Linked DNA regions of Agarilytica rhodophyticola. The protein of the gene in region 1 interacts with the protein of each later gene in a pairwise test. Links are inferred from orthologs where the notes say so. Each region holds a gene or a part of one and is shown on either strand. Other genes may lie near its edges.

Region 1 (3,248 bases):
CAATGCTTCTAAAGATGCACTGTTAGCAATAAGGTAGGGCGCGGCATCAGAGAAATATTGACTGTCGACAGCAAAGCGTTCAGGCTTAATAAACTCCCTTTTATGCCCTTGGTGAGCTTTTAGCAAACGTAGAGGAACATCTGATTTTAAAGCTTCAGTGATCCACTGGTTAACATCATCGGCTGCACTTTGACCGAAGCTGTGATCTTTCCACACTTTTACTGGGATAGGCTCCTTGTCATGTTTCGGAGTTGCAACGGATATACTGCCCATTTCTGGCGCAGATAATGTTAAGCCATTATTTTCGATACTAGGCTTTATCAAAGCCATATTCGGCTTTTTACGTTGAGTTAATGGGGTGCCATCGTCGGTAAAAATCGCCCACTGCCGATCATGTTCGATACCAGATACTAAGCCCACTGCACGCGATAGTGAAATCCCCTGTAATGATTTAACTGGATATACATAAAGGCCAGAAATGCTTGCGCTTACTTTCATTTTATCTCCTTAATGCTTATCTTCCTTTTGTTGTGTATTACTCTGAAATTGTTTCATTTGTTGATCGTTTGCAGGTGTTTGGTACTTTTCCTTCCACTCGGGATAGGGCATACCATAAACAATTTCTCTGGCGCTATCGTAATCGATTTCTTCACCGTGTTCTTCAGCAGCGGCGCGATACCATTTCGATAAACAATTGCGGCAAAAACCTGCTAAGTTCATCAAATCTATATTTTGAGCATCTTTTCTGCTATCCAAATGTTGTAATAAGCGTTGAAATACGGCTGCTTCGATTTCAGTCTTCGTTTGTGTGTCCATTGTTTATTGTTCGCTTGTGTTATTGGTGGCCATAAAACCAGAATGCTTTTGGGTAGGCCTGGGTAAATACTTATCAGGTGAATACTATCAGATGTAAAACGAGTCTAGGGGAAACACTTGCACTAAATCTCCAACCGACATCTCTTTGTGAGAGGGAATCAAGGCCAGAGCTTGTGCCCAACAGACCGAAGTGAGTACACCAGAACTTTGGTTAGTAAATTTCTCAACTTTGCCATTATTGATACGTACGCGAATATACTCCGGACGTGTTTGTGCTCTACTTACCGCAAAATTAACAGGTAAATAAAAACTTACAGGGGCAGTATCTTTTTCGCCTTGAAGTTTTTTAAGCAAAGGGGATGCAAATAATATGAACGTGACAAAAGCTGACACAGGATTACCAGGTAAGCCTAAAAAAGCTGTGTTGCCAATTTTTCCGAAAGCTAGAGGTTTTCCGGGTTTTACTCTTACCTTCCATACGGCAAGTTCACCCAGTGCCTTCACAGCTTCCTTAACATGATCTTCTTCACCAACTGAAACGCCTCCAGTAGAAATAACCAGATCTGCATCCTTTGCGCTGCTTTCTAGTGCTTGGCAGGTGCTTGCATAGGAATCTTCGACAATTGTCCTTTCAATAACTTCACACCCCATCATGGTCAGGAAAGATACAAGCATGGGTAAATTTGAGTTATAAATTTGACCGGGTTTAAGAGGTGAGCCGGGTTCTACTAATTCATCCCCAGTACTTAACAAGGCAACTTTAATTTTTCTACGTACACTCACTTCGGACTCGCCAATGGAAGCGATTAGACCTATGTGCTGAGGTTTTAAGCGCTGCCCTTTGGTTAAAATGGTGTGCTCGGCTTTTATGTCTTGTCCACAGGCTCGAATGTTTTCTCCTATGTTAGGTGTTTTTAAAATTCTTACCCTTTCACTGTCCAGTGCTTCGCAGTTTTCTTGCATAATAACTGCGTTGGCATTTTGAGGTATTTCACTGCCTGTGAAAATTCTTGCAGCAGACCCTGCCTTTAACGGAGAAGGTGCCGCACCTGCAGGTATGCGCTGCGAAACTGGGAATTCAGACTGACCATCAGTTAATTCATAAACATTGACCGCGTAACCATCCATTGCACTATTATCCGCTGGGGGTACGTTAACCTTAGCGACTATATCGTGTGCTAAAACACGATTGCAGGCCTGTGCGATACCGACGCTCTGCTCGCACGTTATTGACTCTATTGCAGCTAGAATATTTTGTTGCGCTTCCTCGACTTCAAGCATTGGCTCTCACTTTATATTGATAACGCATAGGGAATGTGGTTAGGTTTTACTTGTTAGCCACCAGTTGACCAACAAAATTGCAGGGACGTGTTAAAGAATTTACTTGTTCTTCTATAATTTTGTTCCAAGCGGTGCTACAAGCACCAGTAGAGCCGGGCAGACAAAATATAAGAGTTTTGTTAGCAAAGCCTGCAAAGGCGCGGGACTGAATAGTTGATGTGCCAATTTCATCATAGGAAACTTGACGGAAAAGCTCGCCAAAGCCGGTGACTTCTTTATCCAATAAAGGGTGCATGGCTTCTGGAGTGCTGTCTCTACCTGCAAAGCCGGTGCCTCCAGTAATTAACACTACCTGGGCTGCACCGTCGTATATCCACTGAGACACTACTGCGCGTATGTGGTAGACATCGTCTTTTACCAAGGTGCGATCATGTAATTTGTGGCCCGCTGCGGTAAGACAATCCACGAGTTTTTGCCCTGAAGTATCGTTCTCGTTTGTTCGCGTATCTGACACAGTCAAAACACACATATTTAATGGCACAAAGGCGTCAAATTTCTCTGGCATAATAGTTCTAACTCGATAAATAAAGAATTAAATGTGGTAGCGGTATTTTAACCTAGCCACCTGTTGCATTCATAAAGCGCAGTATCTGGGGTTCCTGAGTTAAATCAAACTCGTGTTTCTCTGGCTTTATCTGCATCGCTTCAATAATCGCTTGACGTAATACTTGATCATCATCATTTGCACGCATGACCTGTTTGAGGTCGACACTATGCTCATTGCCAAGGCATAGCAATAGCCTGCCGGAAGCGGTGACTCTAACGCGGTTGCAGCTTGCACAAAAATTGTCAGTGTGAGGTGATATAAATCCTATTTTGCCGGCATAGCCCTCTGCCTCCCAGTAGCGCGATGGCCCGCCCGTTGAATGTTCAGAGGGGTTGAGCTGGAAGTTTGTGGCAAGTAGGTTGCGCACATCTTCGCTACTGATAAACTCAGCATCTCGCGCGTGGCTGCTGATTTCTCCCAGGGGCATTTCCTCGATAAAACTAATATCCATACCTCTTTCAAGAGCGTAGCTAGCAAGCGGTAAGGCTTCATCGAGGTTATAGTTCTTCATTAATACTGCATTGATTTTAATTTTTTCAAAGCC
Region 2 (3,448 bases), 4.1 Mb from region 1 along the record:
AACGATATTGAATCTGGAACCGACGATTTCTCACAGTTTATTGTCGCTAATGCTGCAACTGGTGCAGTTACAGAAGTATTTCAAAATATATTTAACCTCGATAGCCAAGCAATAAACATCGTTAACGGGATTGGTATGGGTGAGACTGATGTTGCGGATAATACCCGCCAAGACACTGGCGATATCTTATATGCTGGGACGGTGGATCAAAATTTTACTACGCCATCGTTTCAAATTCGCTCTACCCTAGATAGTAACAACTGCCTAACTCGGCAGGAGGTCAATATTCTTCGAGATAATCTTGACGCCAGTCCGGAAGGGATCGTCGTGGCCGCCTGTGATGGCAGTGAAGCTCAACAGTGGACTTTTACCATCATTGACGATGGTTTCGTATTTATTTCACCTCGGTCTAGCTTGTCAACAAAAGTGTCTTTTGTTTCGTTAGTCAATGGCGATACCACTTTAACTTTTGCTGCTAACCGTGAAGATACTGGCGAGGTTTTGGACAGCGCTTTCTTCTTACGCTGGCGTATGCTGTTTAATGGTGAGGAAGTGGTTTTTTCTAATCGATTTAACCCAGCCTTTTTTCTAACGGAAGCTCCAAATATTACGGTGGCTGATTTAGAGGGTGGTAATCAGCCTATATTTGCAAAAATACCTGTCACTGGCGAGTCAGGCACTTTTACCCTCGTTCGCCAGTAAGTCTTTGGTATACCCAGTTTTGTTCAACATTATCGCATGCAACTAAGTTTTTACTTAGTTGCATGCATTGCTCAATACTTTGCGGGAAATTATTGCGGTAGCGTTGCTTAATTGCTTGAGATTTTCTTTCCTTTTTCAGTAGCTCGTACATTTTTCCAAAACGCTCAGTAAAACTATTTTGTTGGGCCATGGATGTCTTGTAGATAGCATGGAATTTAGTAAAAGAAATAGTCGAGTCCCCTAAGCCTATAGTGAGCATTTTTTCAATGTAGCGAGGATATAAACTTGATAAATATTGTAGGGCTTCTTGTTCTTGAGGTTTTTCTGGAAACTGCAAACGGTTGCTGTTCGTGAGCGCATTGTTAGGTAAGCGATTAGCAGGAATATTAATTGCCATATAATAAATGTCTTGGCCACATATGAGACGATCCCCATGTATTTCGCACCCCTGCATTGCTCTCCCGTGATCCACTCTTTTGCTATTTGCGGACCGTGCTTTTGAGGATGGCTGTTGCTTATAGGTTTTGGCTTCGGCTTTGCGCGATGTAACTGGAGTTCTTTTTTTACTGACAGAGCGAGAGGCATTGCGCTTACTAACTTTTGGTAGTGTTATTCCTGCTCTTTTTGCCGGTCCTCGTAACAATAAATTTTGTGTTGTAGCAGGGTTGCGACGAAATTCGTTAAATGCAGGTAGAGATTGCCCTTTGCCTTTTTCCACTAGTTGGCAGTAGACTTTTTCCAAGTCTGTTTTAGCCGAATCGAAACACTGCTTTGCGGTAATTCCTTGGACGTTTTGCACTGTGCATAATATGGTGATTGTTACCACCAGATGAAGTCGTTGTTTGAGGTTTATTTTATTCATAGTGATATATGTAACGCTCAGCTTCTTGCCATTGTTCTGGAGTATTGATGTTAAAAAATGGATCTATTGGGCTCGTATCAAATACGGACTTTTGATATTTCTGTTGTACAATAAAATGTCTAACACTACGCTGACCTGATTCTATAAATTGAATGAGTTTTTCGTATAAATGGACAGACCAAAGAGCCGTAATATAGTGATCTCTACCGGCGCTGCTGCAAAAGACAACATCTAATTTGTGGCTATCATGTGATTCCACTGTGCTAAACAATGTGTCTAGTAGGTTGTCTGGAATAAAAGGGCAGTCTCCAGGTACAGTTACACACCAATGGGCGCCTTTTGTACGCGCTACCTTGAGGGCTGCCAATAAACCACCCAAAGGCCCGATAGGCGGGGTAAACATATCATTAACAACCGTTAGGCTATAGTCCTTAAATCGGCTCTTATCGCCATTGACATTGAGAATAATATTCGTTGATTGCTTTTTGAGCGTTATCATTAACCGCTCTAATAACGTTAGGCTTCCCAGCTTTAGAAGACACTTGTCTATGGTGCCCATTCGATTGCCTTCGCCGCCAGCTAAAACAACAATAGGAATATCTTTTTTTTGTTCAAGCATAATATTGGGCCTGTATGGGCTAATTTAATTACTCCTATTTGCACTTATCACAGTTAAATATATGTGCTTTTTTTATTAAAATCATCAACCGCAAAAGCAAGAGTTACGTAAGGGTTTAGGGCTAAGCACCTAATTAGTATATCATTGATTGATATTTCGCCAGTAGGTGTGCGGGCAGCGATTCTTAACACGCCTGTTAGGCCCTATGGCTCTTGTGATACAGTGCCTAGCGAGTCGTCCACTTCCTCAATTAGTGCAGGGGTGCGAGACACTAATTCTTCCCCTGCTGGAGTCAGCCCTACTTTTCGAGTTGTTCGTAGAAGTAGACGTGAGCCTATCTTATTTTCTAACTGAGCGACATATTTGGATGTTAAACGATGAGAAGTTTCGGGCCTATTCACAGCTTCTGTAAATAAACCTGCTTAGGCTGTGGTCACGAGGGCCTTTAAATTGTCAATAATATCCATAATTCTATTACTAAAAGTAAAATGTTGATCGTCATCCTATATAGTCGCCATTGTGTTGAAAACCTGTGAGTCACATAATGATAACTGGAGCAGCATTCATCACCCAACCAAGTATATATCACGAGAAAATATTCTTTGTGGCGCTAGCATTCACTATTATGATATCCACAAAAATATTTATTCTTGCGCAAGTGAGATTTTCTCGATTGGCTAATATTTAGGACCTAATCTATTTCATAATATTTTCATTTGGTACGTCTTAAAGAAATTATCAAGTTTGCCGCTCTCTTTAGCGATATAAATTAACATATTATTTTTTTAGGTTTTTTATGATAGCGATGATGTTCTGTTTAAAGCTTAGAAATAAGTTAGTTTACTTGTTTCTTTAAGATTTTATAAATTCAATGCAGGTGGTTTTTTTGGCTATTGCACAATGGTTTACCGTTAATAATTTGAATACTGAATCCAGAGCTATAAGCTTCTAACGCGCAACTTATTTACTAGATTACACCGCTGAAACAGGTTTAAAAGTATCTCATCTGCTGTCGATATAGCGTTTATTTTGTTGATACTTATTTCTGGCTATATGCCCTTATTCCTTAGCGTTATTGATCTTATCGCTTGGGGGCTTGCGGTAGCCTTTTCGACAATAGCGATAACTCAAGTGAAAGCCCGAACAAGTAGGCCAACCTGACGCTTGGTGGCAAAGGTTGCCTAGGTTTGAAAGGTAAGAGCGTATCACACACCTTCTGATACGAAGTTATTTAGGCCATTTCACTCAGGCCCAGAGTAAATAAT

The links. The genes of interacting proteins can lie anywhere in the genome.
Region 2: the proteins of BVC89_RS22060 (region 1) and mobA interact in binary tests that used the Escherichia coli proteins (3 or more experiments, as listed by UniProt). The link is inferred for Agarilytica rhodophyticola from one-to-one orthologs.

The regions. Positions count from the first base shown.
Region 1 is NZ_CP020038.1:5,297,148-5,300,395, reverse strand. What follows is about bases 1-2,850. They hold BVC89_RS22060 (molybdopterin molybdotransferase MoeA), read right to left. Parts: upstream 2,098-2,850; coding sequence 904-2,097; downstream 1-903. Other genes in these bases: moaA (GTP 3',8-cyclase MoaA), read right to left, coding at 2,715-2,850; moaB (molybdenum cofactor biosynthesis protein B), read right to left, coding at 2,144-2,662; BVC89_RS22065 (DUF1244 domain-containing protein), read right to left, coding at 508-816; BVC89_RS22070 (MOSC domain-containing protein), read right to left, coding at 1-498. Outside these bases: more of moaA, read right to left, coding at 2,851-3,248. UniProt on the Escherichia coli protein: Catalyzes the insertion of molybdate into adenylated molybdopterin with the concomitant release of AMP.
Region 2 is NZ_CP020038.1:1,187,243-1,190,690, forward strand. What follows is about bases 371-3,180. They hold mobA (molybdenum cofactor guanylyltransferase MobA), read right to left. Parts: upstream 2,184-3,180; coding sequence 1,557-2,183; downstream 371-1,556. Other genes in these bases: BVC89_RS05030 (cadherin-like beta sandwich domain-containing protein), read left to right, coding at 371-702; BVC89_RS05035 (hypothetical protein), read right to left, coding at 683-1,564; BVC89_RS05045 (LysR family transcriptional regulator), read right to left, coding at 2,387-2,584. Outside these bases: more of BVC89_RS05030, read left to right, coding at 1-370. UniProt on the Escherichia coli protein: Transfers a GMP moiety from GTP to Mo-molybdopterin (Mo-MPT) cofactor (Moco or molybdenum cofactor) to form Mo-molybdopterin guanine dinucleotide (Mo-MGD) cofactor.